One region of the Streptomyces sp. NBC_00386 genome, then DNA from elsewhere that is predicted to be linked to it. Evidence: riboswitches for the same ligand, from Rfam matches in the RefSeq annotation. Region 1 holds a riboswitch; the other holds the start of a gene.
What was found. Region 1 has a riboswitch for thiamine pyrophosphate ahead of OG780_RS38495 (purine-cytosine permease family protein). Riboswitches for the same ligand answer to the same signal wherever they lie in the genome.
Positions count from the first base shown of each region.

Region 1 (15,769 bases):
AGCAGCACCAGCAGCGGCATCGTCACCTCCTCCTTGCGCACCACGGCGGAGACGAGGAGGCCGAGCATCATCGCGGTGAAGGCGAGCAGGGCCACGGCCAGCGTGATCTCCAGGAGGGGTGGCATCAGGACGCCTTCACCCCCGGGGGCGTTGAGGTCGACGCCGAACAGGCCGACGAGGGTGAGCACGACGGCCTGGAGCACGGTGATGGTGCCGAGGACGACGACCTTGGACATCAGGTACGCCGATCTGGACAGGCCGACGGCCCGTTCTCGCTGGTAGATCGTCCGTTCCTTGACGAGTTCGCGCACGGCGTTGGCCGCGCCGGTCAGCACACCGCCGACGCACAGGATGAGCAGCGCGTTCATCGCCGTCTCCTGGGTCAGCTTGCCGCCCGCGAGCGCCCGCGCCATCGCGCCCATCACGAACGGCAGGGCGATCATGATGGCGAGGAAGGTCCGGTCGGCCCCGAGCGCGGCCGCGTAGCGGCGGACCAGGGTACGGAGCTGGGAGCCCCAGCTCTGGGCCTTCGGCGGCGGTCCGACGAGGGCTCCGGTGGCCGCGTCCGGCATCTTCGGCTGCGAGGTCGACTTGTCGATGTACTGACCGTGGAACGGCGAGTCCCGGTACTCCCCCGCCCAGTCACGGTCCGTGTCGCGCTCGAAGGCTTCGAACGCCTCGGGCCACTGCCGGTAGCCGAAGAAGGCCAGAGTGTCGTCGGGCGGCCCGTAGTAGGCCACCTTGCCGCCGGGCGCGAGGACCAGGAGCCGGTCGCAGACGTCCAGGCTGAGCACGCTGTGGGTGACCACGATGACGGTTCGGCCGTCGTCGGCGAGGCCGCGCAGCATGTGCATCACCGAGCGGTCCATACCCGGGTCGAGTCCGGAGGTCGGTTCGTCGAGGAAGAGCAGGGACGGCTTGGTGAGCAGTTCCAGGGCCACGCTGACGCGCTTTCGCTGTCCGCCGGACAGACTGTGGATGGGCTGGTCGGCACGTTGCCCCAGGCCCAGTTCGCCGATCACCTCGTCCACCCGGGCCAGGCGCTCCTCCTTGGCCGTGTCCTGCGGGAAGCGCAGTTCGGCGGCGTAGGTCAGCGCCCGGCGGACGGTCAGCTGGGCGTGCAGGATGTCGTCCTGCGGGACCAGGCCGATGCGCTGGCGCAGTTCGGCGTAGTCGCGGTAGAGGTCACGGCCGTCGTAGAGCACCGTGCCGTGGTCGGCGGGCCGCTGTCCGGTGAGCGCGTTCAGGAGCGTGGACTTGCCGGCACCGCTCGGGCCGACGACGGCGAGCAGACATTTCTCGCCGACGGGAAACGACACCTGGTCCAGGAGCGTCTTGCGGCCCTTGTCCACCTCGACGGTGAGGTCCTGCACGTCGAGGGAGACCTCGCCGCTGTCGACGTACTCCTGCAACTGGTCGCCGACGAGACAGAACGCGGAGTGTCCGATGCCGACGATGTCACCGGGTGTGATCAGGGCACGCTCGACGGGCTGTCCGTTGAGGAACGTGCCGTTGTGGCTGCCGAGGTCGACGATCTCGTACGTCCCGTCGGGCCTGGCCTGCAGTTCGGCGTGGTTACGGGAGACGATCAGGTCGTCGATGACGAGGTCGTTGTCGGCGCCACGGCCGATGCGGACGGTGCGGGACGGCAGCGGCCGTACGGTGGTCGGCTGTCTGAACGTACCGGTGGCGGCCGGCATGGAGACGGCCGAGGGGCGCTCCGCGGCAGGTGGCGGGCGTCGGACGAGGACGGCGCGCGGGCCGTCGGCGGGACTCCCGAAGCGGATCACGCTGCCGGGTCCGACGCCCCATTCGTGGACGCGTCGGCCGTCGGCGTACGTGCCGTTCGTGCTGTTCTCGTCCTCGAGCGTCCAGTGATCTGCCTGGGGCCGCAGCACCGCGTGGTGCCACGAGACCCGGACGTCGTCGATCACGACGTCACACAGCGGATCGCGCCCGACGTGGTAGTCGTGGTCCGGGCTCATCACCGTCGAGCCCGTCTCGGTTTCGAGGACGAGCTCGGGTGCAGTCGCCGTGAGCGGCCTCTCTGCCATGCCTGAATTCTAACGATCTGCCCACATAAGCGCCTGATCTGCGCCCGGTGGCCGGGGCGCGCGAACGGTCAGGCGGCGGAGGTTCCGAGGACCGCGGCGGTGCGGTGCATGCGCAGCGCGTCCACCGATTCCGCGAGCAGCTCGTACTCGGTGGTGTCGTCACTGGTGGAGACGCGGACGAGTTTGCCCGCGGCCAACTCCTCGGCGACCAGCTCCTGTTGCCCCGAGTCGCCGCACCAGGAGCGCAGCATGGTCGGGACGTCGGGAACGCTGTCCCCCACCGGGGCGATCGAGTTGGGCGGAAAGGCGGGATCCTCGGGCTGCGGATCGAGCCGTTCGGCCATCCAGGCCGCACGGTCCCGCATCCACCACAGGGCCAGCGCGAGGGTCGGCGCGCGATAGGTGCCGAGGGGTACGCCGACTCGCTGACCGCCGCACATGCCGTACGCGGTGACATGGCACAGGAATTCGTCGTGCACGATCTTCCCCCATTGGCGTCGCTCGTCGCCGGTCCGGCCTCACTTTCCCTGCGGCTCATGGGCTATGCTCCGTGCAATTGCACAGGCATGGCTGAATTGCCCTACTGATTGAGTATCGTCACTACTGACACACTGTCACCACGTGAATTCAGCCAGTCTCTTGGCATATTCATCGCCGCGGTTGGCCGAAACGGCATCGACAGCTTTTCCGGTCCCGGAACCCACCCCTGCCTTCAGGCCCCTGAACTCCGGCCCCCGGCATGACCCGTGAGGCGATCGACGCGGCGCCCGTCACGGTGGTCGTATCACTTCCCGGAGCCGAACACCGGCTCGGGACAAGGACCTTGACCATGCATACGTGCCCCGATGGACGCCGGTTCACCATGTCCGCGAACACCGACCGCCACGAGACCGCCGTCACGCTCGGTTTCGAGGAGGTCCCCGACGCGGTCACACGTCGGGGACCTCGGCGTACACCGGCGGGCGCGCCCCGCGCCGTAGGTCCTACGCCCTGGCCACCGCGTCGATCCGGGCGAGTTCGTCCTCGGTGAAGTCCAGGTTGGCGACGGCCTCGACGCTGTCCTCCAACTGCCGCGGGCTGCTGGCACCGACCAGGGCCGAGGTGACCCGGCCGCCGCGCAGCACCCAGGCCAGCGCGAGCTGGGCCAGCGACTGGCCACGGGACTTGGCGATCTCGTCGAGGGTCCGCAGCCGGCCCACGAGGTCCTCGGTGACCGTGTCCGTGCTCAGGAACGGACTGTCGCTCGCGGCCCGCGAGTCCTCCGGGATGCCGTCGAGGTAGCGGCCGGTGAGCAGGCCCTGCTCCAGCGGCGAGTACGCGATGGAACCCACCTGGAGCTCGTCGAGCGCGTCCAGCAGCCCCTCGTCCTCGGGGCGGCGGTCGAGCATCGAGTAGCGCGGCTGGTGGATGAGCAGCGGGGTGCCCAGCTCGGCCAGGATCCGGGCGGCTTCACGGGTCTGCTCCGCCGAATAGTTCGAGACGCCGACGTACAGCGCCTTGCCCTGCTGGACGGCCGAGTGCAGGGCGCCCATCGTCTCCTCCAGCGGAGTCTCCGGGTCGGGGCGGTGCGAGTAGAAGATGTCGACGTAGTCGAGGCCCATCCGGCCCAGGCTCTGGTCGAGCGAGGACAGCATGTACTTGCGCGAGCCCCATTCGCCGTACGGGCCCGGCCACATCAGATAACCGGCCTTGGTCGAGACGATCAGCTCGTCACGGTGGTGGGCGAAGTCCGCCTTCAGGGCGTCGCCGAGGGCGGACTCGGCCGCGCCGGGCGGCGGGCCGTAGTTGTTCGCCAGGTCGAAGTGGGTGACACCGAGGTCGAAGGCGCGGCGCAGGATCGCGCGCTGGACGTCCACAGGCCGGTCGGGGCCGAAGTTGTGCCACAGACCGAGCGACAGCGCGGGAAGCTTCAGGCCGCTGCGTCCGGTGCGCCGGTAGGGCATGTCCTCGTAACGGTCGGGGTGCGGGGTGTACAACGCGTACTCCTGAGAGGCCGGGGGAAACAGGCTGCCTCCACTCTCGCGCGCCCCGCGGGCAGCGGTCCAACGGAAGGATCGGATGGCATTGAGCGATCCCGCTTCTCAATCGGTCCGGGCGCCCGCCGGTCGGCGCCTACCCTTGCCTCTCATGGAACTGCGTCATCTTCAGCACTTCGTCGCCGTCGCCGAGGACCGGCACTTCACCCGGGCGGCGGAGCGGCTCATGGTGTCGCAGTCGGGTCTCTCCTCCTCGATCAGAGCGCTGGAGCGGGAGCTCCAAGCGCCTTTGTTCGTCCGTACGACCCGCCGGGTCACCCTCACGGAGGCCGGCCGCGCCCTGTTCGTCGAGGCGGAACGGATCCTCGCCCAGGTGCGGTCGGCGCACGACGCCGTGGCCGCCGTACAGGGGGTGCTGCGCGGCACTCTGTCCCTCGGCACCGAACAATGCATCGCCGGCGTGCACTGCGCCCGGCTGCTCGCCGCGTTCCGGCGGCGCCATCCGGACGTGGAGATCCGGCTGCGCCAGGCGGGTTCCGAGGCGCTGGCGGAGGAGGTCGCGGCGGGCCGTCTCGACCTGGCCTTCGCCGTGCGCACCCGTGCCGATGCCGAGCATCTGCGGTCGGTCCCGCTGGCCAGTGAGCCGATGACCGTGCTCTGCCACGCCGAGCACCCGCTCGCGACCGCCGCCGTCGTCACGCCCGAGGAACTGGGCGGGGAGGCCTTCGTCGACTTCCACCCCGACTGGGGTCCCCGGCGCACCACCGACGCGGCCTTCGCGGCAGCGGGTGTGCGACGGACGGTGGCCCTGGAGGTCAACGACGTCCACAGCCTCCTGGAGCTCGTCCACGAGGGCCTCGGCATAGCCGTCGTACCACGCCATTTCGGTCACAAGCCGGAGGCCCGCGATCTCACCGCGCTGCCTTTCAAGGGCGCCTCGGAGGGCTCATACGAGACGGTCGCGATGCTGCCTTTGGCGGAGGCCACGAGCCCGGCCGCGCGGGCCCTGATGACCCTGCTCGACGCCTCTCAGGAAGGTGCCTGAACCGTCCGGGACGCGCGGCGACGGCGGGGAGGCGGCGTGCCCGGCACCGTTTCAGGACACTCGGGCGGTTCCGGACGCAGGGACGGGCCCGATGGGCGATGGTGGTTCCATGCTTGCGAAGGACATCCTCATCGACGGATTCGGCCGCATCCGGGAAGAAGTCCGTGCCACTGTCGACGGGCTCGCGCCGGACGCCCTCAACACCCGCCCCGACGAGACCGCGAACTCGATCTCCTGGCTGGTCTGGCACCTCACCCGGGTCCAGGACGACCATGTCGCCGACGCGGCCGGGACGGAGCAGGTGTGGCTCACCGAGGACTGGGCGAAGCGTTTCGCGCTCGACCTGCCGCGCGGCGACACCGGGTACGGCCACACGTCCGGGAAGGTCGCCCGGGTCCGGGTGGAGTCGGGCGACCTGCTGCTCGGCTACTACGACGCCGTCCACGAACGGACCCTCGCCTACATCGGCGGGCTGGCCGCCCACGACTTCGAGCGCGTCGTGGACGAACGCTGGGACCCGCCGGTCACCCTGGGCGTACGCCTGATCAGCGTCCTGTCCGACGATCTCCAGCACGTCGGACAGGCCGCCTACGTACGCGGACTGGTTCAGCAGTCGTAACCGGGACGCACGACGTCCTCGGTCCGGTTCAGCAGTCGTAGCCGGGAAGCACGACGTCCTCGATGAGGGCCTTGCGCTCGTCGAACGGGATGAACGCGCTCTTGACCGCGTTCACGGTGACGGTGCGCAGATCCTCGATGCCCCAGCCCGCCTCCTCCACGAGCAGCGACATCTCCCGGGTCATCGTCGTCCCCGACACCAGACGGTTGTCGGTGTTGAGGGTGACGCGGAAGCCCAGGTCGCGCAGGGCGGTGATGGGGTGCTCGGCGATGGACTTCGCCGCGCCGGTCTGGAGGTTGGAGGTCGGGCACATCTCCAGGGCGATGCGGCGGTCGCGCACCCAGCCGGCGAGGCGGCCGAGCTTGCCGTCCACGATGTCCTCGGTGATGCGGACGCCGTGGCCGATACGCTGGGCGCCGCAGACCTGGAGCGCCTGGTGGATGCTGGGCAGACCGTGCGCCTCGCCGGCGTGGATGGTGAACGGGACGCTCTCGCGGCGCAGGTGCTCGAAGGCGGCCAGGTGGTCGGCGGGCGGGAAGCCGTCCTCGGCGCCCGCGATGTCGAAGCCGACGACTCCGGCGTCTCGGAACGCCACCGCGAGGTCGGCGATCTCGCGGGTCCGGTCGAACATCCGCATGCCGCACAGCAGGGTGCCGACGCGCACCGGGTTGCCCGCGGCGGCCGCCTTGGCCATACCGGCGGCGAGGCCCTCCTGCACGGCCTCGACGACCTCGGGCAGGGTCAGCCCGCCGTTGACCATGAGCTCGGGCGCGTACCGCACCTCGCCGTAGACGACACCGTCCTCGGCGAGGTCGAGGACGTACTCCTCGGCCGTGCGGAGCAGGCCCTCGCGCGACTGCATCACGGCGAGGGTGTGCTCGAACGTGGCTATGTAGCGGACCAGGTCGCCGGAGTTGGCGGCCTCGTAGTACCAGTCGGCCAGTTCCCGCGGGTCCGTGGTGGGCAGGGTGTGGCCGACGCTCTCCGCGAGCTCGACCAGGGTGGCCGGGCGGAGGCCGCCGTCGAGGTGGTCGTGCAGGACCACCTTGGGCAGGCGGCGGATCGTGTCGATGTCGATGCGGGGCGCGGTCATGTGCGGTGTTCCTCGGGAGGTCGTTCGGATCGGGAGGGTTCGGAAGAGTACGGGGCGTACGGGAGGGTGCGGAGGACCGGGCCGGTCAGCCCGCGGGCTGGAGCAGGTCCCAGCGGTTGCCGTACAGGTCCTGGAAGACGACGACCGAGCCGTACGGCTCGTGGCGCGGCTCCTCCAGGAAGGTCACGCCCGCGGCGCGCATCCTGGCGTGGTCGCGGGCGAAGTCGTCGGTGTACAGGAAGAAGCCGACACGTCCGCCGGTCTGGTCGCCGATCCGGCCGCGCTGCGCCTCGTCCTTGGCCCGGGCGAGCAGCAGCCCCGTTCCGCCGCCCTCCGCACCCGGCTCGACCACGACCCAGCGGGAGCCGTCGGGCCTCGGGGTGTCCTCGACGAGGCGGAAACCGAGGGCTTCGGTGTAGTGGCGGACGGCCTCGTCGTAGTCGTCGACGACGAGGGTGACCAGGGCGATGCGTCTCATCGGACCTCTCCAGGGTTATACGTAACACGCAGGGTACGTCATTCCCTGCCGGTCGCCGGGGTGGCTCCCGTCGCCGGTCACGCGGGATGGGAGGTCGGGCCGACGGCACCTTCCCCCACCAGATGACACGGCACCGCTCCCCCGCCCGGTGACACGGCGCCGATTTCTCTGCCGGGCGACACGGCACCGCTTCTCCGCCGCGTGACGCAACGCCGACACCCGCCGGGTCACGGGACGCCGACTTCCTCGGGCGATGGGACGCTGATCTTCGTGGAGCAACCCGGTGACAATCCCGGACGCCCATCGTCTACAGTTATGTAGACGAGACCGCGACGCAGCTGGGCGCGGGCGAGCAGTCCTGCCCCCGTGCGCGCGTCCCGTGGAAAGGGGCCACAGTCATGTCCGCCGCCCCGGGCGCCTCACCCGCGCACGAGGCCGACGCCACCCAGGCCCGGCCATGAAGCGACACGGCACCAGCGACATCGCCGCGTCGACCGCGCTGGGGAGCCTGGTGGCGTTCGTGCTGCTGGCCCTGGTCGTGACCGGTCACGACGGTGCACCCCTGTCCGGCGACTCCGAGCTGACCTCCTGGTCGCTCACGCACCGCCCGGACGTGGCGCTCGCCATGGCACGCGGCGTGACCTACACCGGCACCGGTGTCGTCCCGTACGCGCTGGTCGTCCTGGCCGGCCTGCTCCTCGGCCGGACGGCACGCCAGCGGGTCCGCGCCGTCGCCGCCTGTGTATGCGCCCTGGCCGCCGCACAGGCCCTGCGGTTCGCCGTGATGTCGCTGATCGCCCGTCCCCGGCCCCCCGTGGCGAACTGGGCCACCCATGCCTCGGGGTGGTCGTTCCCGTCCGGTCACACCACCACCTCCGCCGTCGCGGGCGGGCTGCTCGTCCTCGCGGTGCTCGCCCGCGCCCCGCAGTCCAGGAGAGCCCTCGTCCTGCTCATCGGCTGCTGGGCCGTGCTCGTCGGCCTGTCACGCGTCTACCTGGGCGTTCACTGGTTCTCCGACGTCGTGGGCGGCTGGCTGTTCGCCACCTGCTGGCTGAGCCTGCTCGTGTACGTCCTCGCGCGGTTCTTCCCCCACATCCGCTCCGCGGCAACGGCGCCCCCGCCCCCTCTCCGCGAAGACCCCACGGCGAACCACGGGCGGTAGGCTGCGGCCGTCGCTGAGATCACCCGAGGGACACCATGGAGCATTCGCTGTCGACCCGTAACCGTCTGGCCAACAGCGGCCTCGCGGTCGTCCCGGCGGTTGCCGCTACCGCGTACGCGGTTCAAGCCGACGGCGGGTTGCCACGGCTCGTGGCGGTTCTGGCCGTGCTCGGGTTCGCCGTACTGGCAGTCCGCGGATATCGGCTCGGCGTGACATACGACCACTCGCGGATCACGATTCGCGGCTACGCGCGCACGCGGGTCATCGACCGAGAACACATCAAGGCCGTCACGGACTTTCCGGCCGTGACGTGGACAGCCCGCAACGGGCGCGAGCGATGGACCCCTCTGACCGCTTTCATCACGAGCACGGGTGAATTCTCAGCGACCCGGATCCACAAGGAGCACGCCCTCACGAAGCTGCGGCAGTGGGTACGAGGCGGCGGCGACCGAGGGCGTGCGAAGACCGCCGTTCCTCGATGACATCGACAACGGCTTCAGTCGGCGAAGCAGCCGAAGTCCTCGTTGTCCCGATCCCCGTACGCCTTTCGTGATGCTTCCTCGCCTTCGTCGAAGATCACTCGCCCGGTGTCGAGTCGGCGGGGCTTGAAGGTGAGGAATCCCGAGACGAGATCGTCCGAGGTCATGTTGGCGCGCAGCGCGTACGTGGATGTGGGGTCCAGCGTGACGGACAGGGGGAGCCGCGTCGTGAAGCCTTGCGGGGAGCTCCCGAGGCGGATTCGATGCAACGGGATCCCGTGGGCAGCCTTGATGTGCCACAGCAGTTCACCCGGATCATCGACCGTGCCATCGTGATCCCACCGGTACAGGCCGACCTCGGTGATGCCGTCGTGCTTGGCGCCTGGGCACTCGCGCCAGCCGATCACCGGACCGGAACTCCCGCTCTCGACGAACAGCGGATTGAACTCCGCGCCGCAACCACTCAGCAGGAGTGCGAGAACCAGGACGCCTGTCGCTCTCCCCCACTTCACCCGGCGGAGTCTACGAGAGCGAGGGCGGGTCGGCACCGCTCTGCATCGTCTCGACCTGGCAACGGCGGACAACGGCTTCCGAGTTGGCGCGCGGGCTTCCGAACCGGGGCTGCGCTGTCGCCATGACCGGCCCATGAGGTCCCATCGGATCGATGCCGCGCACCGACCCCGGTGGGCTTCGGGCCGCGACGGCCGGCCGACGGGGCAGCCGTCACTCGGCGCCCGGCGGAAATCCGTAGATGCCGTCGTCCACGGGGACCCCGTCCGGGATGTCCAGGGGGAGGATTCCCCAGTTCCGGGCGATGGCCATGACGTGCTGTTCATCTGGCATGGCGGCATGCCAGTCGTCCCATTCGTCCTCGCTCCAGTTCTGTCGGCCTTCCTCCAGCCACCTTTCCCCGACGCCGAGTCGGCGCTCGATCTCGGTGGGCTCGCCGAGCCGCAGGGGCACATCACCGACGCAGCCGTGGTAGCAATAGGCCCGGACCAGTCGGCCGGCCTCCACTCTCGCCCAGGCGTGATAATCGCCGATGCGATCCGTGCTGAAGTACTGGAGGTCGCCGAGGCGTCGGCCGAGCGCTCCGAGCCAGTCCAGCATGGCCGGACCGTCGCCGTCGCGTCCGTTGTCGAGGTGGATCCGGCCGTGGGCCAGTGTCCACCCCTCCACGGGGGACGCCACGAAGACGCCCCGCTTGTACGCCGCTTCGGTCCCTGAGTCCCAGTCCATCGGCACTCGCCCGACCAACCCGAGCGCGTCGGCGACCGCCCGACTGCCGGCGCCGGGCACGGCGAGCCAGGATGTCTTGTAGCCCATACCCATGGTGATCCCCTCCCACGTCTTTGGGCGGATCCTGCCGCACCGCACTGACATACGCCGTCGGGCGCCCCCGTCACGCCCGGCGGGCCTCGCCTGGCCCCCTCCCCTCGGGGTGGCCTCGGCGAGGCTCGCGGGTCGCGTCCGGCTACGGATACACGTACGCGTTCAGCGTGTTCACCGCGGAGCCGGGATCGCCCAGGTCGTAGCGGTCGACCGCGAGGTAGTTGGGCTTCTTTCGGGCGGCCGGCTCGCAGAAGCGGCGGGCCCGGTCGGCGAGTTTGGTGTTGTCCGTCCCGGCGGTCCCGGAGATCGCGGCGTCACGGAAGTGGTTCATGACGAAGAGCGGGCGGAAGCCGTTCTCGGTACGGGTGAGCGGTACGTTCGTGCCCGCGTCGTACCAGCGGCTGTAGCAGGACCAGTCGGAGGAGCCGAGGCCCGAGCCCATGGACCAGTAGTTCTCGACGGTCCACTCGCGCTGGTACATGACGCCGAAGCTGTCCCGGGTCAGTCCTGCGGACTCGTCCGATGAACGGCTGTGGTCGGTGAAGATGAGCAGGCGGTGTCCCGTCGCGGTGAGATCCGCGAGCTTCGGCCAGCCGTGCTCACGCACGCCGGTCAGGTCGGGACGGTAGAGGACGTCGGACAGGCCGTTCACGCGGGCGAGTTCGGAGCGCAGGACGCCCGGATCGACGTAGTCCTCCAGGAACACGGTGACGACCTGGTCGGGGTGCTGTTTGAGGAAGTCGACCATGCGCTGGAGGTCGACCCAGAGCGCGACCGGCCTGCTGACGAGGGTGCAGCTGTTGTGACACAGGATCGCGCCGTCGGGGGTCTGGTGCAGATCGAGCATGAAGCCCCGTACGCCGTCGGCGAGTTGCTGATCGATACCGCGCTTCTGATTGGGTACGAGGTTGACGAAGGGCGGGGCGAATCCGCCGTCCACGCCGTTCGCGTAGGCGTTGTGCGCGGTGAGGAACGTGACCTGGTCCAGGGTGCGTTGGTCCTGCGGTGGCATCGGCCGGGTCGCGGGCGCGGCCGGGGTGAGGTACCAGGAGGCGAGAGCGCCCGGTGAGCCGATCGCCAGCTGGGCCGGGTAGTTGGAGCCCGAGGGCTTGTCGGTGACCGTCAAGTACCGGTCGGATCCCGGGGTTTTGAGTGTGTACTGGTCGGTTCCGCTCGGTGTCACCTCCCAGGCCGCGTCGGCGCTCGTACAGGCGACGGTCCGGGCCTGGTCGCCCGAGCGGCCCAGACAACTGCCCGCGCTGTCAGAGCTTTCGAGTACGGAGGCGGAACCGCTCTGGCGCAGGGTCCACTGCTGGCGGTCCTCGTTTCCCTTGGGGTTGTGCTGGACGACCGCGCCCGCGCTGTCGGCCGCGTTCAGTCCCGTGATGGCGCTCTGGACGAAGTAGGTGCCCGCGGCGGGGACTTCGGCGGCGCCGGCGGGCGCGGGGACGGCGAAAACGGAGCCCAGTACAGCGGTGGCGGCGAGCAGGGAGCGTCGGCTCGGTCTCATGGCACGTGATCCCTTCCTGTGGGGAGCATGAGCATGCCATGCAGCGGCACAGGGGCGGGCGGCGGCGGTACGGATCGCGTCAGTGGGCGTGGCCCCGGGCCGATGCCTTTCCGCGCATGCGCCGGGTGAGTTCAGCGGCCGTCGGCTCGCGTGCCGGGGTGCTCGATCCGCGTGACGAACGCGGCGATGTCGGCGACCACGCGTTCGGGCTGTTCCCAGTGGAGGCAGTGGCCGGTCTCCGGGTAGGCGAGGAAGTCCGCGCCGTGCACCGCGTCCAGGATGGTCTGCTGGTCCTCTCGGGACAGGAACTCGTCCTGTTCACCCCAGATGACGAGTGTGGGCACCAGGATGCCGGCGAGGGTCGCGCGGAGATCGGCGTCGAGGAGACCGCGGGCCGTGTCCTTCCAGACGTACGCGGGAAGCTTGAGATTCTCCTCCACCATGGTCTCGACGAACCCCCGGGCGATCGGGCGGGTCACCGTGTCGGCCAGGAAGTCCTCGACGAACGCGCGGGGCACGGGATCGGCCAGATCCTCCATGGCGCCGACCATTCCGGCCACCGCCGGTTTGTCCGCGAGGGTGCCGGGGACACCGAGCAGGACCAGGCCCGCGATGCGGTCGGGGTGGCTGCCGGCGACGATCCGGGCCGGTACGCCGCCGCTGGACGCCCCGACCAGGACGGCCCGGGGGATGTCGACCGCGTTGAGGAAATCCACCAGGTCGGCGGCGAAATCGTCCGGGGTGTAGCCCTCCGGGGGCCGACCGGCATCGCCGTGCCCGCGCTGCGTGGGCGCGTATCCGTGCAGGGACGCGGGAAGGCGCCTCAGGAGGGGTTCGAAGGACCACCAGGAGTCGGCCAGACCGTGCACGAAGACGACCGGCGTACCACTGGGGTAGCCGGCTTCGGCGTACGGGAGAGCGAGACCTTCCCGCACCTGCGCGGACTTCAGGGAGATCACGGTCACGGCACCCTGCCTCCTTCCGCCCGGCCACCGGGTCCGGGAACCCGGGAGCGGAGAGCGAGCGGCGATCACTTCCGACAGTACCGAGGGGCGGCACGCGCCGCGCTGCGAACGGGCCCGCTCGCGCTGTTCGAATGAACCGGAGCGTGCGCGGGCGGGCGACGGTCCGGGTGAGTGAGCCCATGAGGCGACGCTTCCGAAGGGGACCTGGGGTCACGGGCCCCGGAGGGCTCCCCGAACGGTCCGGCCCGTGTCCGGTGGTGACGCGGTCCGCCCGTACACAGGAGCTGAGCACGGGTTCTGCCCGGGGGACCCACTCCCGCTCGGTCCTCGGGAGCGGTTAGTGTGTCCGTCGTACCGGACACGGGGTGCCCCGTCCGAGGGCTGAGATCACACCCGTCGAACCTGAACCAGTTCATACTGGCGGAGGGATGTCTTCCATGCCATTGGCGCATGTTCCCGGCGGGCTGCCCGCCGACAGCCGGCCCGCCGTCTTCGACGGACGGATGCCCGCCGCACCCGGCGACCTGCGGGTGGAGGGGCACGGCATCGAGCCGGTTCCCGAGAGCAACCGGTACGGCGGGGCCGGGCGCCTGTTCACCGTGTGGTTCGCCCCGAACCTGACGATGACGGGCGTGTTCACCGGCACCATCGGGATCGCGCTGGGCCTGGACTTCGGCACCGCGCTCGCCGCGGTCGTCCTCGGAACCGTGATCGGTGCCCTGCCCACCGCCTACCTCAGCACCTGGGGCGGGCTCACCGGCACCGGCCAACTGCCGCTCGCACGGCTGGCTTTCGGCCGGGCAGTGGTGCTGCCCGGGATGCTCCAGTGGCTGTCCTCGGTCGCCTGGGACGCGTTGATCGGCCTGTTCGGCGGGGATGCGCTGGCGCGGCTGTGCGGCTGGCCGTTCTGGCTCGGCGTACTGGTCATGATGGCCGCTCAGGGGGCCCTCGGCGTCCTCGGCTACGAAGCCATCCACCGCCTGCAGATCGTCATGACGTTCGTGCTCGCCGTGGCCTTCGCGGTGATCGCCTGGCGGATGCTCGACGGGGTCCACCCCGCGACGACCGGATCCGCGGCGGGCGCCGACCGCGCCGGCGCGTTCGTGCTCACCAGCACCATCGCGCTGAGCCTCTCGCTGTCCTGGGCACCGTACGCCGGTGACTTCAGCCGCTATCTGCCGCGTTCGACGTCCCGGCCGCGGATGTTCTGGTGCACCCTGCTCGGGCTCGTCACGTCCTTCGTCGCCGTGCAGGTCCTCGGGCTGTGGGGCGCGTCGGTGCTGACCGACCAGACGGCGGCGGGCGTGGACTCGCTGCTGGGCGGTGGCGCCGCGGGAGCGTTCGGACTGCTGGCCGTGGCACTCGCCGCGGTGTGCAGCAACGCGATGAACGACTACAGCGGTTCGCTGGCCCTCCAGACCCTGGGTGTGCGGATGCCGCGCCCGCTGGCGGCCGCCCTGGCCGCCGCGCTCGGCTTCCCGCTGGTGCTGTGGATGCACGCCGCCGACACCACGGCCCGCTTCCAGAACGTGCTGTTGTTCGTGGGCTATTGGATCCCCGGGTTCGTCGCGATCGTCGTCGTCGACTGGATCGCCCGGGGGCGGGAGCGTGGGGACGCCCCGGTCGACGTCGCCGTCGAGATGTCCCGTCCGCGCTCCGGATGGCCGTCGCTGGTGGCCTTCGTCGCGGCGTTCGGCGCGGCGGTGCCGTTCATGGACACGGGCCTGTACGTCGGTCCGGTGGCCGACGCGCTGCACGGCGCCGATCTCTCGTACTACGTGGCGTTCCTCGTCGCCCTCGCCCTCTACGCCCCGCTGCGGCTGCGCCGCCGCGTCTGAGGCTGCCCGTCGCTCCGCCGGTCCAGGGCTTCGGGCCCACGGCCGTATCCGAGAGGAACACCTCATGACCGCCCCGCCCCGCGTCCTGACGATCGCCGGCTCCGATTCCGGCGGAGGCGCAGGAATCCAGGCCGACTTGAAGACCATGCTCGCGCTGGGCGCCCACGGGATGAGCGTGCTCACCGCTGTGACCGCGCAGAACTCCGTGGGTGTGCAGGGGGCTTGGGAGCTGCCCGAGGAGGCGGTACGCGCCCAGTACCGCAGCGTGGTCGACGACATCGGGGTCCAGGCCGTGAAGACGGGGATGCTCTCGTCACCCGGCCTCGTCACCACGGTCGCCGAGTTGCTGTCCGACGTGGACGCCCCGGTCGTCGTGGACCCGGTGAGCGTCTCCAAGCACGGGGACCGGCTGCTGGCCGACGACGCGCTGGACGCCGTACGGACCCGGTTGCTGCCGCGGGCGACCGTGGCCACCCCGAATCTCGACGAGGTCGCCCAGCTCACCGGGTTGAAGGTGGACGACGAGACGGGCATGCGCCGGGCCGCGGGGCTGCTGCTCGCGTTCGGTCCCCGTTGGGTGCTCGTGAAGGGGGGCCATCTGCCGGGCCAGGCCGTCGACTTGCTCACCGACGGAACAGCCGAGCACTGGCTGCGTGCGCCCCGCCACGACAACCGGCACACGCACGGTACGGGGTGCACGCTCGCCTCGGCCATCGCGGTGGGCCTGGCCGAGGGCCTTTCGGTGCCGGAGGCGGTACGACGGGCCAAGGCGTACGTGACGGCCGCGATCGAGGCCGGTTTCGCGCTCGGTGCCGGTATCGGACCGGTGGACCACGGGTGGCGGCTGCGCCGCAACGACTGACCCCGCCCGGCGTTCGCCTGGCGTTCGGGCACGGCCGACCCCGCCCGGCGGACGCCCGCCGTTCCGGTACGACCGATCCCGCCCGGCGTTCGCCCGCCGTTCCGGCACCACGGAATCCCGCCCGGGCCGCCGCCCGCGATCCCGGCACGGCTGCCCGATTCCCCGGTCGGCGACCCTCGTTCGGGCACGGCCCGCCCTTCCGTCGGCCACCGCCCGCCCGGGGCCCGCACCCCGGCCGGCCGACGGCTCCGTACCTCGGCGCGAGGCTCCCGGACGTCCGGGTCCGTCCGGCGCCCGGAGGCCCGTCCCACGGTCCGGCACACCTCCTGCCTCGGACGGTGAACACCTCGGCCCCT
Region 1 is NZ_CP107950.1:8,808,368-8,824,136, reverse strand. It holds gene OG780_RS38560 (ABC transporter ATP-binding protein/permease) at 1-2,054, opposite strand, end outside; gene OG780_RS38555 (hypothetical protein) at 2,123-2,533, opposite strand; gene mgrA (L-glyceraldehyde 3-phosphate reductase) at 3,038-4,030, opposite strand; gene OG780_RS38545 (LysR family transcriptional regulator) at 4,182-5,075, shown strand; gene OG780_RS38540 (mycothiol transferase) at 5,185-5,694, shown strand; gene OG780_RS38535 (adenosine deaminase) at 5,723-6,787, opposite strand; gene OG780_RS38530 (VOC family protein) at 6,873-7,265, opposite strand; gene OG780_RS38525 (phosphatase PAP2 family protein) at 7,723-8,427, shown strand; gene OG780_RS38520 (hypothetical protein) at 8,463-8,909, shown strand; gene OG780_RS38515 (hypothetical protein) at 8,924-9,418, opposite strand; gene OG780_RS38510 (hypothetical protein) at 9,630-10,232, opposite strand; gene OG780_RS38505 (phospholipase) at 10,381-11,748, opposite strand; gene OG780_RS38500 (alpha/beta fold hydrolase) at 11,880-12,713, opposite strand; TPP riboswitch at 13,065-13,159, shown strand; gene OG780_RS38495 (purine-cytosine permease family protein) at 13,151-14,551, shown strand; gene thiD (bifunctional hydroxymethylpyrimidine kinase/phosphomethylpyrimidine kinase) at 14,616-15,413, shown strand.

Region 2 (15,769 bases), 2.0 Mb from region 1:
GACCCCGACGCAGAAGTCGCCGGATTCCTTGATGAGGCGCACCAGTTCGGCCGCGTAGGCCAGACCCTTGGGGTGGGGTACCCACTCGCCCATGGGGTCGCCGGGCGGGTCGCCGCGCACGGCGAGCATGTTGCGGATGCCCGCGTCCGCGTACTGCCCGATGATGTTGCGCAGTTCCGCGATGGAGTGGTTGACCGCGGTGAGGTGCGCGACCGGGGTGAGGGTCGTGTCGAGGACGATCTGCTCGGTCTCCTTGACCGTGCCGGCCCGCGTGGAGCCGCCGGCCCCGTAGGTCACGGAGACGAAGTCGGGAGCCACGGCCTCGACCCGCCGCAGGGCGTTCCACAGGTTCCGCTCGCCCTTGGGGGTCTTCGGCGCCGAGAACTCGAAGGAAAAGGTCTGTTTGCCGGTCGCGAGCATGTCGCGCACGGTGCGTGCGCGATCAGTCCTGGTGGAAGCAGATCCGAGGGCCATACCCGCAGGTTAGCCAGAGGGCGTCGGTCACCCAACCGAACCGCTGCTTTTTGTCTGATCTGTCGAGTTCTTGTCCACCCCTCGGACAGCGGCCCGCCGGGACTCTCCACGCGGGCGGCTGGCGGCCTACGCCGTGCGCAGCCGCTTCGCGAATTCCGCCGCCGCCGCGCCCGGGTCGTCCGCCTCGGTGATCGCCCGTACGACGACGACGCGGCGGGCGCCCGCTTCGAGCACCTCGTCCAGCCGGTCGAGGTCGATGCCGCCGATCGCGAACCAGGGACGGCCGGTGCCGAGGGCCGCCGTGCTGCGGACCAGGTCGAGGCCGGGTGCGTGCCGGCCGGGCTTGGTGGGGGTGGGCCAGCAGGGGCCGGTGCAGAAGTAGTCCACGCCCTCCTGGACGGCGGCTGCGCCGGCCTCGGAGGCGGAGTGCGTGGAACGGCCGATGAGCACCTCGTCGCCGAGGATCGCGCGGGCCGCGGGAACCGGGAGGTCCCCCTGGCCCAGGTGCAGGACGTCGGCGCGGGCGGCGTGGGCCACGTCCGCCCGGTCGTTGACCGCGAGGAGCTTGCCGTGCCGGGCGCAGGCGTCCGCGAAGACCTGGAGGTGCTCCAGTTCCTCCCCCGCCTCCATGCCCTTGTCGCGCAGCTGCACGATGTCGACGCCGCCCGCCAGGACCGCGTCGAGGAACTCGGCGAGGTCCCCCTGACGTCTGCGGGCGTCCGTGCACAGATAGACGCGGGCGTCGGCGAGCAGGCCCCGTGGGGTCGTGGCGGCGTTCTCGGGCATGCGTGGATCCCCCGTTGGTCGGTGCGCGGGGAGTGCGGCGGCCGGGATGGTCCCGCCGCCGCGCTCCCCGTGCCGGACGGTCGCGTTCAGGTCAGACGGCGAGCGCCTGGGCGCGGCGCTTCACCTCCGTGCCGCGATTCTCGCTCAGAGCCTGCGCGGGGGTGCCGGGCAGGCTCGGGTCGGGGGTGAAGAGCCACTCCAGGGCCTCTTCGTCGGAGTAGCCGTCGTCCCTCAGGAGCGTCAGGGTGCCGGCCAGGCCCTTGACGACCTTCTGTTCGTCCGCGTCGATGAAATCGGCGGGGACGTGCAGCGCACGGTTCTCACCACGGCGTACGGCGATCAGCTGGCCGTCCTTGACCAGCTGCCGGACGCGCGTCACCTCGACGCCGAACTGTTCGGCGATGTCGGGGAGGGTGAGCCAGGCGGGGACGAGAGCATCGATCTTTGCGTCAATCTCGGTCACGGGACAAGCGTGCCATCCCGGACCGACAGTCGGAAGCCGAGGGCGTCCGACCCGGGTGAAGGATCAGGCCGTGGCGCCCTTCAGCGGCCTCGAAGCGTCCGCGAGCAGTCCCGGATCCATGGTGGCGCCCGCCTCGATCAGCCTGCGGCCCTGGGCGAGATCCCTCGGGCGGCCCACCGCCAGGAGGGCGACGAGCCGTGTCTCGCGCAGCCAGCAGACCGACCAGGAGGCTCCCGAGGGGTCGCCGCGCCAGACCAGGGTGTCGGCGGACGTGTGGTGGCCGGCGTACTGGACGAAGCGGCCGAACTGCTCGGACCAGAAGTACGGCACGGGGTCGTAGGCGGCGGGCGTCTGTCCGACGATGTTCAGGGCGACCGTGCGCGGGCCCTGGAGGGCGTTGTCCCAGTGGTGGACGAGGAGGCGTTCCTCGTAGCGTCCGGACGGGAAGGAGGCGCAGTCGCCGACCGCGTAGACGTCCGGCAGGGAGGTGCGCAGGTGGTCGTCGGCGACGATCTCGCGGTGGGCGCCGAGTTCGATGCCCGAGCCGGCGATCCAGGCCGTGGCGGGCCGCGCGCCGATCCCGACCACGACGGCGTCCGCGGGCACCCGGGAGCCGTCGTCCAGGACGACCGCCCCGGGCTCGACGCGCTCCACGCGCGCGCTGGTGCGCAGCGCGGCCCCGCTGTCCGCGTACCAGGCGGCCATCGGGGCGGCCACCTCGGCGGGCAGCGCCTCGGCGAGCGGCCGGTCGGCGGCCTCGACGACCGTGACCGCGCAGCCCGCCTCGCGCGCCGCCGTGGCGAACTCGGCGCCGATCCAGCCCGCTCCGACCACCACGATGTCGTGCTGCCGGGTGAGAACGGGACGCAGCCGGTCGGCGTCGTCCAGGGTGCGCAGCAGATGCACGCCGGGCACGCCTTCGGCGCCGGGGAGCCGGATCGGTTCGGCGCCGGTGGCGACGACCAGGACGTCGTAGGGGACGGGCCCCGCGTCCGTGTCCAGTTCGTGGTCGTCGGGGCGCACACCGAGCGCCTCGCTGCCCAGTCTGAGGTCGATGTCCAGGGCCTCGAAGTCGATGTCGAAGGCGGAGCCCTCGGCTTTGCCGAGCAGGACGGCCTTGGACAGCGGCGGCCGGTCGTACGGCTGATGCGGCTCCGCGCCGATCAGCGTGACGGTGCCCGTGAAGCCCTGTTCGCGCAGGGCGACCGCGGTCTGTACCCCGGCCATGCCCGCGCCCGCCACGACGACCCGTCGGGCCGCGGACCTCTGCGGCTGGGACTGTGCCTGCGTCTGATCGCTCACCTGATCACCATAGACACGTGACGATTCGTCAGTCAGCGGACGTGCTCGGTGACCTGTTCCACACGGCCGGTCTCGCGCGGTTCCTCCACCACGCTCGTCCCGGCTCCCGGCTGCGACTCCCACGTCCAGCTCTCCTCCAGCCGCAGGCGCCCGTCGGGCAGTTCCACGACGAGCGACACGCAGTGACCGGACGCGGTGGTCCCGTCGCGCCTGAGCTGTACGTACCGGAAGTCGAGGCGGTCGCCCTCGCGGGTGCCGACGAGGTGTCCGCGGACGACGTCGCCGCCCGCGTAGTCGGCCCAGACCACGCCGTCCCGCTCGTGGTACGCGAACCGGGTGCCGGTGCCCACCTGGCCCGGGGCCTGGTCGGCGACGGGGGCGAGCACGAGGCCGTCGAGCGGTCGCGCCATGGCGGAGGCTCCCTTACTGAGACGGAGGGGGCGGGCTAGGGTGGCCAACGTAAAGCACTCGCGGGAGCCCGGACGCACCGGGCTGAGAGGGAGGCTGGGCGGCCTCCGACCGTACGAACCTGATCCGGGTCATGCCGGCGAAGGGAGGGGCTGGACGCCCATGCCGTCTGCACGTTCGTCGGACGTCCTCGTCGTCGGGGGCGGAATCATCGGTCTGGTGACGGCCTGGCGGGCCGCGCGGCGCGGGTTCACGACCGCGCTCGTGGACCCCGAGCCGGGCGGCGGGGCCGCGCAGGTAGCGGCCGGGATGCTGGCCGCCGTCACCGAGCTGCACTTCGGCGAGGAGACCCTGCTGGGCCTCAACCTCGCCTCGGCGCGCCGCTATCCGGACTTCGCCGCCGAGCTCACCGAGGCCTCCGGTCAGGACCTCGGCTACCGCCGGAGCGGCACGCTGGCCGTCGCGCTGGACGCCGACGACCGCGCCCATCTGCGGGAACTGCACGCGCTGCAGGTCCGGTCGGGGCTGGAGTCGGAGTGGCTGAGCGGCCGTGAGTGCCGCCGCCTGGAGCCGATGCTCGCGCCCGGCGTGCGCGGGGGTCTGCGGGTCGACGGCGACCATCAGATCGACCCGCGGCGCCTCGCGGCGGCCCTGGTCACGGCCTGCGAGCGGGCCGGGGTGGTCATGCACCGGACCTGGGCGGAGCGTCTGACCGTCGTACAAGAACGGGCCACCGGGGTCGTCACCGCGGACGGCACCGGGCTCGGCGCGGGTCAGGTGGTGCTCGCCGGGGGCAGCCTCAGCGGCCGCCTGGCGGGCGTCCCCGACGACGTCGTGCCGCCGGTGCGCCCCGTCAAGGGGCAGGTGCTGCGGCTGACCGTGCCGGGGCGGTACGCGCCCTTCCTCCATCGCACCGTGCGGGCCGTGGTGCGCGGCAGCCACGTCTACCTGGTGCCGCGCGAGAACGGCGAGCTCGTGGTGGGCGCGACCAGCGAGGAGCTGGGCTGGGACACCACCGTGACGGCGGGCGGCGTGTACGAGCTGCTGCGCGACGCCCACGAGCTGGTCCCCGGGATCACCGAGCTGCCGCTCACCGAGACCCGCGCGGGGCTGCGCCCCTGCTCGCCCGACAACGCGCCGCTGCTCGGCCCGAGCGCGCTGGACGGGCTGCTGCTGGCCACCGGGCACCACCGCAACGGTGTGCTCCTGACGCCCGTGACCGGAGACGTGATGGCCCACGTCCTGACCACCGGCGAACTCCCCGCCGAAGCCCGCCCCTTCACCCCCCTGCGCTTCGGCGCCACGGCCCGCACGGAGCTGCACGTATGAACATCGTCGTCAACGGGGAGCGGCGGCGGATCGCCGCGGGAACCGCTCTCGACACGCTCGTCGCGACCCTCACCCCGTCATCGTCCGGGGTGGCCGCCGCCCTGAACGAAACCGTCGTCCCGCGCGCGCAGTGGCCCTCCACCCCGCTCACCGAGGGCGACCGCGTCGAGGTCCTCACCGCCGTCCAAGGAGGCTGAACCCATGGCAGACGACCCCTTCGTCCTCGGCGGTACGACCTATGCGTCCCGGCTGATCATGGGGACGGGCGGCGCGCCCAGCCTCGACGTGCTGGAGCGCTCCCTGGTGGCGTCCGGCACGGAGCTGACGACGGTCGCGATGCGGCGCGTGGACGCGTCGGTGCACGGCTCGGTCCTGTCGGTGCTCGGCCGGCTGAACATCCGTGTCCTGCCGAACACGGCCGGCTGCTACACCGCGGGCGAGGCCGTGCTGACGGCTCGTCTGGCGCGTGAGGCGCTGGGCACCGATCTGGTCAAGCTGGAGGTCATCGCCGACGAGCGGACCCTGCTGCCCGATCCGATCGAGCTGCTCGACGCGGCGGAGACGCTGGTCGACGACGGCTTCACCGTGCTGCCTTACACGAACGACGACCCGGTGCTGGCGCGGAAGCTGGAGGACGTCGGCTGTGCGGCGATCATGCCGCTCGGCTCGCCCATCGGGTCCGGGCTCGGCATCCGCAACCCGCACAACTTCGAGCTGATCGTCGAGCACGCGCGCGTGCCGGTGATCCTGGACGCGGGAGCGGGCACGGCGTCGGACGCCGCGCTCGCGATGGAGCTGGGGTGCGCGGGGGTGATGCTGGCCTCGGCGGTGACGCGGGCTCAGGAGCCCGTCCTGATGGCGGAGGCCATGCGGCACGCGGTGGAGGCGGGGCGTCTGGCGCGGCGGGCAGGGCGTATCCCCCGGAGGCACTTCGCCACGGCGTCCTCTCCCGTGGAGGGCATGGCGGCTCTGGACCCCGAACGCCCGGCGTTCTGACCGAGGTCCGCCGGTCGTCGGTCTCCGCGCCGGTTTCCATGTCGGCTTCTGCATCGGCTTCCATGTCGATTTCCGGCCGGGCGGGTGTGCGGGTTGTCGCGTTGTGGCCTTGCGGTGACAGACAGGCGATGATCGGACATCTGGACGACGAACAGACATTCGTACATGCGATGCGCGTCACAGGTCGGCTGCAGTCGGGCCCCTGTATCGGCCGAACGGGACCTCGTGACAGTGGCGGCTCGTAGACTCACCTGCGTGGATACGACCCTTCAGGACCCGCTTGTCGGACACGTGCTCGACGGCCGCTATCGCGTCGACGCACGGATCGCGGTCGGCGGGATGGCCACGGTCTACAGGGCCTTGGACACCCGTCTGGACCGCGTGCTCGCGCTCAAGGTGATGCACCCGACGCTGGCCGCGGACGTCTCGTTCGTCGAGCGCTTCATCCGTGAGGCCAAGTCGGTGGCACGGCTGGCGCACCCCAATGTGGTGCAGGTCTTCGACCAGGGGACGGACGGGTCGTACGTCTATCTGGCCATGGAGTACATCGCCGGGTGCACCCTGCGCGACGTGCTGCGCGAGCGCGGCGCCCTCCAGCCCCGGGCCGCGCTCGACATCCTGGAGCCGGTGCTCGCCGCGCTCGGCGCGGCCCACCGCGCCGGGTTCGTGCACCGCGACATGAAGCCGGAGAACGTCCTGATCGGGGACGACGGGCGGGTCAAGGTCGCGGACTTCGGTCTCGTCCGCGCCGTGGACACGGTGACCAGCACGACGGGCACCGTCCTCGGCACCGTGTCGTACCTCGCCCCCGAGCAGATCGAGCACGGCACCTCCGACACCCGCGTCGACGTCTACGCCTGCGGAGTCGTCCTCTACGAAATGCTCACCGGCGTCAAGCCGCACACCGCGGACTCCCCCGCGCAGGTGCTCTACCAGCACCTCCACGAGGACGTGCCGCCTCCGTCGGCCACCGTGCCGGGCATGGCGTACGCGCTGGACGAGCTGGTCACCGCGGCCACGGCCCGCAATCCCGAGGTCCGCCCGGCCGACGCGGTGGCCCTGCTCGGCCAGGTCCTCGAAGCCCGGGCCGGTCTCACCGCCGAGCAGCTCGACGCGGTCCCGCCGGGCGCGCTGTCCGTGGGCCACGACAACGCCGACGACCGTACGAGCGTGATCCCGCGCTCGCTGTCCGTCCCCCGTCTGCTGCCCGTGAACGAGGACGACAACGCCCTCGACCGGACCAGCCGGTTCGAGCAGAGCAGCCCGTTCACCACCGCGCCGGTCGGGCCGCCGCAGGTTCCGGGCACGCGGCCGCGGCGCGGGATGATGCTGGTCGTCGCCGCGATCGTGCTGGTGCTCGGCCTCGGCGCCGGTGTCTGGTACATCAACTCGGGCCAGTTCACCAAGGTCCCGCCCGTCCTGGCGAAGACGGAGCAGCAGGCCAGGACCCAGCTCCAGGGTGCCGGGCTGGACGTCAAGCGGGTCAAGCACGCCTACAGCGACACCGTGAAGCGGGGCACGGTCATCAGCACCGACCCCGGTGTCGGCGAACGCATCCGCGACAACGACTCCGTGACCCTGACCGTCTCCGACGGCCCCCAGACGGTGAAGGTGCCGGACCTCAAGGGCCTCGCCCTGTTCAAGGCGAGAGAGGTGCTCAAGGGCGACGGGCTCGCCGCGGGCATGGTCACGCGCGATTTCAGCCAGGACGTGCTCAAGGGGTTCGTGATCGGTACGGATCCGGCGGCGGGCACCGAGCGGCACTCCGGCTCGGCGATCGCGATCGTCGTGAGCAAGGGCGCCCCGGTGGAGCTGCCCGACGTGACCGGCTCGTCGGTCGAGGACGCCACGGCGCAGCTGGAGGGCGCGGGCCTGAAGGTGAAGATCGCCGCGGAGCGGGTCAACTCGGAGTTCGACAAGGGCCAGGTCGCCCAGCAGACGCCGCGCGCGGGCCGTGAGGCCGCCACGGGGGACACGGTGACGCTGACCCTCTCCAAGGGCCCCGAGATGGTGGAGGTCCCGGACGTCGTGGGCGACAGCGTGGACGACGCCAAGAAGGCGCTGGAGGACGCCGGGTTCCAGGTCGACGAGGACCGCGGACTGCTCGGGCTCTTCGGCGACACGGTCAAGAAGCAGTCGGTGGACGGCGGCGACACGGCGCCCAAGGGCTCGACGATAACGATCCAGATCCGCTGAGCCGATCCGTCGCCGGGCCGGCGACATACGGCCTCCGACCGGGCAGCCGCTCGGAGGCCGCTCCCCCGCGAAGTCCGCGTACAGGTCCGCTCACGGGTCCCCCACGGGTCCGCCCGCGGGGTCCCCGACGGCGCGTGACACCCTGACGGGTGTGACCAGCAAGCAGCTCCGCAACCCCGTCGGCGGCCATGTCCCCGTGGCCGGCGGCCTCAACTCCGTCGGCCTGGCCTACGCCCGTGACCTCGCGGCCGAGACCGTCCAGGTCTTCGTCGCCAACCCGCGTGGCTGGGCGACGCCCGCCGGGAACCCGAAGCAGGACGAGGACTTCCGCGCCGCGTGCGCCGCCGGATCGATTCCCGCGTACGTCCACGCCCCGTACCTGATCAACTTCGGTTCACACACCGAGGCGACGGTCGAGAAGTCGGTGGAGTCGCTGCGGCACTCGCTGCGGCGCGGACGGGAGATCGGCGCCCTGGGCGTGGTCGTGCACACCGGGAGCGCCACCGGCGGCCGGGAGCGGTCCGTCGCCCTGAAGCAGGTGCGCGACCGTCTGCTGCCGCTGCTGGACGAACTGACCCATGACGACGACCCGTTCCTGCTGCTGGAGTCCACGGCCGGGCAGGGTTCCTCCCTCTGCTCACGCACCTGGGACTTCGGCCCCTACTTCGAGGCCCTGGACGCCCACCCCAAGCTGGGCGTCTGCCTCGACACCTGCCACATCTTCGCGGCGGGCCACGATCTGACCGGGCCGAGCGGCATGCACCAGACCCTCGATCTGCTGGTGGACACCGTCGGCGAGGGGCGCCTGAAGCTGATCCACGCCAACGACTCCAAGGATGTGGTCGGCGCGCACAAGGACCGCCACGAGAACATCGGCTCCGGCCACATAGGGGAGGACCCGTTCCGCGCCCTGATGACACATCCCGCCACGGAGGGCGTCCCGCTGATCATCGAGACCCCCGGCGGGAAGGAAGGGCACGCGGCCGATGTGGAGCGACTGAAGAAGCTCCGCGACGGATAGACCCGCGACCGGTCCCACAGCCGGTCCCGCAACCTCGGGAATACCCCAGGGGGGTATATGGTTCCTTCGGTGCGAAGGAGCCGTGACTCGACATTGGGGGATCTCATGCGGCACGAGGCACACGCGGACAGGCCCGCACACACGGACACGCACGTGGACCCGCACCACGCCCACCACGGGCCGGCCACGGCCACCTGGTCCATGGCCGCCCTGGCCACCTTGCACTGCCTCACCGGCTGTGCCATCGGCGAGGTTCTGGGCATGGTCGTGGGCACGGCGCTCGGGTGGGGAAACCTGCCGACGACGGTCCTGGCGATCGTGCTGGCCTTCTTCTTCGGCTACGCGCTCACCCTGCGCGGAGTGCTCCGGGCGGGCGTCGGCTTCCGCACCGCCTTCCGGGTGGCGCTGGCCGCGGACACGCTGTCCATCGCGGTGATGGAGCTGATCGACAACGGCGTCATCGTGCTGTGGCCGGACGCGATGGACGCACAGCTGGGCGACCTGCTGTTCTGGGGGTCGCTGGTGATCTCGCTCGTGGTGGCCTTCGTGGTCACGACCCCGGTCAACAAGTGGACGATCGGCCGGGGCAGGGGGCACGCCGTGGTGCACCGGTACCACCACTGACCTGCCGGGACACCGGCACCGGGGACGCGCGCCGGCACTCGGGCCAGGGGCTCAGAGCTCGGGACCGTCCCCGGGTTCCTCCTGGTAGGAGTACCGCTGCTCGCGCCAGGGGTCACCGACGTTGTGGTAGCCGCGCTCCTCCCAGAAGCCGCGGCGGTCGGCGGTCATGTACTCGACGCCGCGCACCCACTTGGGCCCCTTCCACGCATACAGATGCGGGACGACCAGGCGCAGCGGGAAGCCGTGCTCCGCCGTCAGCAGTTCGCCGTCCTTGTGGGTGGCGAAGATGGTGCGCTCGGACGCGAAGTCCGCGAGACGCAGGTTCGAGCTGAACCCGTACTCGGCCCACACCATCACATGGGTGACGGTGGGTGCGGGCGGGGCTATCTCCAGGATCGTACGGGCGGGGACACCCCCCCATTCGGCCCCCAGCATGCTGAACTTCGTGACGCAGTGCAGATCGGCCACGACGGAGGCGTACGGCAGGGCGGTGAACTCGTCGTGGGTCCAGCACTGCTTCCCGCCGTCGGCGGTGGCTCCGAAGACCCGGAACTCCCAGCGCTCGGGGCGGAACTTGGGTACGGGACCGTAGTGCGTGACCGGCCAGCCGCGCTGAAGTCGCTGTCCCGGCGGAAGCTCCGACTGTGCCGTTTCTCCAGATTCGCGCTCCACCGGCTGACCCATGACTCCATCCTGACAGACCCGGAACAGTGCCCATGACCAGCACGGCCAGGATCGGGGCAACTCGGAGTAAGCATGCACTTACTGGACGCTCCCGGACACCGGTGCAAAGATGCGGCGCAATCTGCCCAGTCCCCCGCATGGAAGGAGCCTCTGCGATGCAGGGCGACCCCGAGGTCATCGAATTCCTCAACGAGCAGCTGACCGGTGAGCTGACCGCGATCAACCAGTACTTCCTGCACGCGAAGATGCAGGAGAACTTCGGCTGGACCAAGCTCGCGAAGTACACCCGGCACGAGTCGTTCGACGAGATGAAGCACGCGGAGGTCCTCACCGACCGCATTCTCTTCCTGGACGGACTGCCGAACTACCAGCGGCTCTTCCATGTCCGGGTGGGGCAGACCGTCACCGAGATGTTCCAGGCCGACCGGCAGGTGGAGGTCGAGGCGATCGACCGCCTCAAGCGCGGGATCGAGGTGATGCGCACGAAGGGCGACATCACGTCCGCGAACATCTTCGAGTCGATCCTCGAGGACGAGGAGCACCACATCGACTACCTGGACACCCAGCTGGAACTGGTCGAGAAGCTCGGCGAGGCGCTCTACCTCGCGCAGCTCATCGAGCAGCCGGAGAGCTAGGCGGCTTCGGGCCGGCCGGCCTCAGGGCTAGGCGGCCTCGCGCCCCGCGGTCCCGTACTCGACGGCCTCGCGCTGATCGGCCCCGGCCTCCGCGAGGACCTCGGAGAGCACCGGCATGCCCTGGTCGGCCAGCTCACGGCGCGGACACGAGCCCCTGCCCAGCAGCGCCTGGATCCGGCGTACGCACGAACCACAGTCCGTGCCCGCCTTGGAGGCCGAGGCTATCTGCCGAGGAGTGCACGCGCCGTCCGCCGCGTGCTTCTTCACCTGCTGTTCGGTGATCCCGAAGCAACTGCAGACGTACACCCGGTTCACCTCCCGCCGGAATCGTTGGGTCACGCCGTCCCGATGATCGGTGAGGCTAACCTAACCTTACCCGTCACACAGGAACCACAAAAGTGGCGTGGGGCGCGGATCGTATGTGATCCGCGCCCCACTTCAGGTGCCTGTAACAGGCGTGACGCCTGTTGATCTCCTACTGGTCGCGGTACATCTCGGCGACGAGGAAGGCCAGGTCAAGGGACTGGCTGCGGTTCAGGCGGGGGTCGCAGGCCGTCTCGTAGCGCTGGTGCAGATCGTCGACGAAGATCTCGTCGCCGCCGCCCACGCACTCGGTGACGTCGTCACCGGTGAGCTCGACGTGGATACCGCCCGGGTGGGTCCCGAGACCCTTGTGGACCTCGAAGAAGCCCTTGACCTCGTCGAGCACGTCGTCGAAGCGGCGGGTCTTGTGGCCCGAGGCGGCCTCGAAGGTGTTGCCGTGCATCGGGTCGGTCACCCAGGCCACGGTCGCACCGGAGGCGGTGACCTTCTCGACCAGCTCGGGCAGCTTGTCGCGGACCTTGTCCGCGCCCATCCGCACGATGAAGGTGAGACGGCCCGGCTCACGGTCCGGGTCGAGGCGCTCGATGTACTGCAGCGCCTCCTCGGCCGTCGTCGTCGGGCCCAGCTTGATCCCGATCGGGTTGCGGATCTTCGACGCGAACTCGATGTGCGCCCCGTCGAGCTGGCGGGTGCGCTCGCCGATCCACACCATGTGGCCCGAGACGTCGTACAGGTGGCCCGTGCGCGAGTCGACGCGGGTCAGCGCCGACTCGTAGTCGAGGAGCAGCGCCTCGTGGGAGGCGTAGAACTCGACGGTCTTGAACTCCTCCGGGTCGGTGCCGCAGGCCCGCATGAAGTTCATCGCGTTGTCGATCTCACGCGCGAGCTGCTCGTAGCGCTGGCCGGACGGGGACGACTTCACGAAGTCCTGGTTCCAGGCGTGCACCTGGCGCAGGTCGGCGTAGCCGCCGGTGGTGAAGGCGCGCACCAGGTTGAGCGTGGAGGCGGACGCGTTGTACATCCGCTTCAGGCGCTCGGGGTCCGGGATGCGGGCCTTCTCGTTGAAGTCGAAGCCGTTGACCGAGTCGCCCCGGTACGTCGGCAGGGTCACGCCGTCGCGGGTCTCGGTGCCCTTGGAGCGGGGCTTGGAGTACTGACCGGCGATCCGGCCGACCTTCACCACCGGTACCGAGGCGGCGTACGTGAGGACGGCGCCCATCTGGAGCAGCGTCTTGAGCTTGTTGCGGATGTGGTCCGCCGACACGGCGTCGAAGGCCTCGGCGCAGTCGCCGCCCTGGAGAAGGAACGCCTCTCCCTTGGCGACGGACGCCATCCGGGCGCGCAGCTGGTCGCACTCGCCCGCGAAGACGAGCGGCGGATACGACGCGAGCTCCGCGATCACATCGCGCAGAGCCTCGGCATCGGGGTACTCGGGCTGCTGCGCCGCGGGCAGGTCTCGCCAGGTGTTGCCAGCGCTCGCGCTGGACTTAGCGTTCACGGTCACCCGGACAACATTACGGGGTCGTGTCGGGCGTCCCATCCACATGCCCATCAAGTGAGACGAACCGCGCTCGATCGACGACTCCCCGGGCGGCCGTACGGCGGCCGCCCGGAGAGAAGACGGCCGGTGCCTAGTCCACGTCGAGCCGGTCACGGTCGATGGAGATCCGTACACCGCCGTGGGTCTCGGTCGTGTCGCCCACGTACTGGTGGACGCGCTGGTGCTTGTTCCACAGCGTCGAGGGGATCGAGGAGTCCGACGTGCTCGACACCCGGTTCCAGCGGGCGAAGTGGATCACGTCGGGCAGGGTGACGCGGCTCTTGTTGGCGATCAGGTCGGACACCAGGGACGAGGTGTTGCCGTACGCGCCGGAGCGGTAGCCGAGTGCGTGCAGGCGCACGGTGTACGCCTGGAGGTAGGCGAGCACCGAGTCGGTGACCTTGCCTCCGGGCTCGTAGTGCTCCAGGTCGAGATAGAGCACCGTGCCCTTGCCGAAGCCCAGCGCGGCCGCCTGCTTGACGGCGTCGTCGGCGCCCGCGGTGCCCTGCGACACCGGGCTGGTGATGGCCGCGCAGCCGCCTCCGCAGCTGCCGCCGTCGGAGGAGGGCTGCCGGCCGACGTACAGCGGGAAGAACCGCCAGCCGCGTGTGTACTGCGTCCGCACCCAGTCGGCGGTCAGGTGCTGCTGGGCGCAGGCGCGGTTGAGACCGCCGATGTAGACACCGATGGCACCGTACGGGGAGTCGTCGCGCCAGGCGTCCATCGCCGACTGGCTCGGGGCGGTGCAGGCGTCGAAGCCCTCGCCACGGAAGGAGGTCGCGTCCTTCGGCAGCGGGGCCACCGCGCGCTGCTGCGCGGGTTCCTCGCGCCGGGCGGCGGCGACAGGCAGTCCGGCGCTGCTCAGGACGTCCTGGATGCGCGCGCGGTCGTATCCGTAGGCCGCGGTGACGGCGATGCGGTCGGCGGTGGCCCGGTAGGTGCGGGCCGTCGGGTTCTCCGTGACGGCCCTGGGGGCCACGGGGGCGGGCTGGACCAGCAGCGCCTCGGTACGGCCGCTGGCCCTGGCCGGGCAGTTCTGGTCGGTGCCGGGGGTGCCGAGATAGACGGCGTGCCGGTCGAAGCGGACACAGGTGTCGGGATGTTTCTTCAGGTCCACGATCCGCCAGGAGTCGGGGACGGTGAAGATGTAGCCGCGGTAGGCGACCTGGGTGAGGTCCTCGGCGTCGCCCGTGCGCGGGGCGGAGCTCGCGGGGACGAGCGGCCCGGCGGCGAGGGCCGCCGCCGCGAGGAGCACGGTCAGGGTGCGGGCGCCCTTCCGGCGGGGCTGGGACGAACGGACTGCGTGCATGGTTCTCGTTTCTCGGTGCGTTCGGTCTGTCTGGCCATCCATGGCCGGTGACCGGACGGTCGGAACGCCCCGCGGGACCGTTTCACGCTGTTGCCCGCCCCTCACCGTCGGGTAAGGTGCGGCGCATGTTCGCGCATTCGAACCAGAACTGGTGGTGGACCGCTCATCCGGCGGCCCACTGACTGCGCGTAGACACGACTTCGCGAAGGCCGCCCGAGGGCGGCCTTCGGTGTTTGCGGACCCGGGCCGTTCCTCTCCGAGATGCACGATTCGAGAGAAGGACCGCACCGATGAATCTGCTCGACCTGCTGGACGATCCCCGTCCCTTCGCCCTGCTGCGCCGCCGCACTCCCGGCCGCGACCACGACGTGGTCGAACTGCTGCTGGGACCGGTGCGCGAGGTGGAGCGCCTCGCCGACATCCCCGACGAAGGACTCGCGCTGATCCCGTTCCGGCAGATCAGGGAGCGCGGCTTCGACGTCCGCGACGACGGCACCCCGCTCGCGGTGCTCACCCCCGAGGAACGCCACGAACTGCCGCTCGCGCGGGCGCTGGCCCAGCTGCCGGCGCACGACGTACGGGTCGAGGGCGGCGGCTTCGACGTCGGTGACGAGGAGTACTCCGGGATCGTCGAGCGGGTGCTGCGGGAGGAGATCGGGCGCGGCGAGGGCGCCAACTTCGTGATCCGGCGGACGTACGAGGGCCGGATCCCGGGGTTCGGACGGGCCGACGCCCTGGCGCTGTTCCGCCGGCTGCTGGTCGGCGAGCGGGGCGCGTACTGGACGTTCGTCGTGCACACCGGGGAGCGGACGCTGGTCGGGGCGAGCCCGGAGGTGCACGTGCGGATGTCCGCCGGGACGGTCGTGATGAACCCGATCAGCGGGACGTACCGCTACCCGGCCGGGGGGCCGACGCCCGAGGACCTGCTCGCGTTCCTCGCCGACGGCAAGGAGATCGAGGAGCTCTCGATGGTCGTCGACGAGGAGCTCAAGATGATGTGCACGGTCGGGGACATGGGCGGGGTGGTGATCGGGCCGCGGCTCAAGGAGATGGCCCATCTCGCGCACACCGAGTACGAGTTGCGGGGCCGCTCCTCGCTGGACGTGCGGGACGTGCTGCGGGAGACCATGTTCGCGGCGACCGTCACCGGCTCGCCCGTGCAGAACGCCTGCCGGGTCATCGAGCGTCACGAGGTGGGCGGGCGCGGCTACTACGCGGGGGCGCTGGCGCTGGTCGGGCGGCAGCGGGAGGACGGGCCGGACGGCGGGCCCGGGGCGCAGACCCTCGACTCCCCGATCCTCATCCGCACGGCCGACATCGACGCGGACGGCCGGCTGCGGGTGCCGGTCGGCGCCACCCTCGTACGGGGATCGGATCCGGCGGGCGAGGTCGCCGAGACGCACGCCAAGGCGGCGGGGGTCCTGGCGGCACTCGGGGTGCGGCCCGGCCGGCCGCGCCCGGACGGCGCCCGGCCGGGGCTGGGCGACGATCCGCGGGTGCGGGCGTCGCTGGACGGGCGGCGGGCCTCGCTGGCGCCGTTCTGGCTGCGGATGCAGGAGCGGTCCCAGGAGCTCGCCGGGCACGCGCTGGTCGTGGACGCCGAGGACACCTTCACCGCGATGCTCGCGCATGTCCTGCGCTCGTCCGGGCTCGATGTGACGGTGCGCCGGTACGACGA
Region 2 is NZ_CP107950.1:6,833,933-6,849,701, reverse strand. It holds gene metF (methylenetetrahydrofolate reductase [NAD(P)H]) at 1-474, opposite strand, end outside; gene thiE (thiamine phosphate synthase) at 601-1,260, opposite strand; gene OG780_RS30030 (Rv2175c family DNA-binding protein) at 1,352-1,723, opposite strand; gene OG780_RS30025 (NAD(P)/FAD-dependent oxidoreductase) at 1,787-3,025, opposite strand; gene OG780_RS30020 (hypothetical protein) at 3,058-3,435, opposite strand; TPP riboswitch at 3,486-3,598, shown strand; gene thiO (glycine oxidase ThiO) at 3,596-4,762, shown strand; gene thiS (sulfur carrier protein ThiS) at 4,759-4,959, shown strand; gene OG780_RS30005 (thiazole synthase) at 4,964-5,758, shown strand; gene pknB (Stk1 family PASTA domain-containing Ser/Thr kinase) at 6,014-7,954, shown strand; gene OG780_RS29995 (deoxyribonuclease IV) at 8,106-8,975, shown strand; gene OG780_RS29990 (DUF4396 domain-containing protein) at 9,081-9,599, shown strand; gene OG780_RS29985 (sulfite oxidase-like oxidoreductase) at 9,651-10,283, opposite strand; gene bfr (bacterioferritin) at 10,439-10,918, shown strand; gene OG780_RS29975 ((2Fe-2S)-binding protein) at 10,946-11,233, opposite strand; gene OG780_RS29970 (class II 3-deoxy-7-phosphoheptulonate synthase) at 11,394-12,746, opposite strand; gene OG780_RS29965 (glycoside hydrolase domain-containing protein) at 12,874-14,091, opposite strand; gene OG780_RS44700 (trp operon leader peptide) at 14,217-14,273, shown strand; gene OG780_RS29960 (anthranilate synthase family protein) at 14,382-15,769, shown strand, end outside.
Region 2: another riboswitch for thiamine pyrophosphate. It lies ahead of thiO (glycine oxidase ThiO); the one in region 1 lies ahead of OG780_RS38495 (purine-cytosine permease family protein).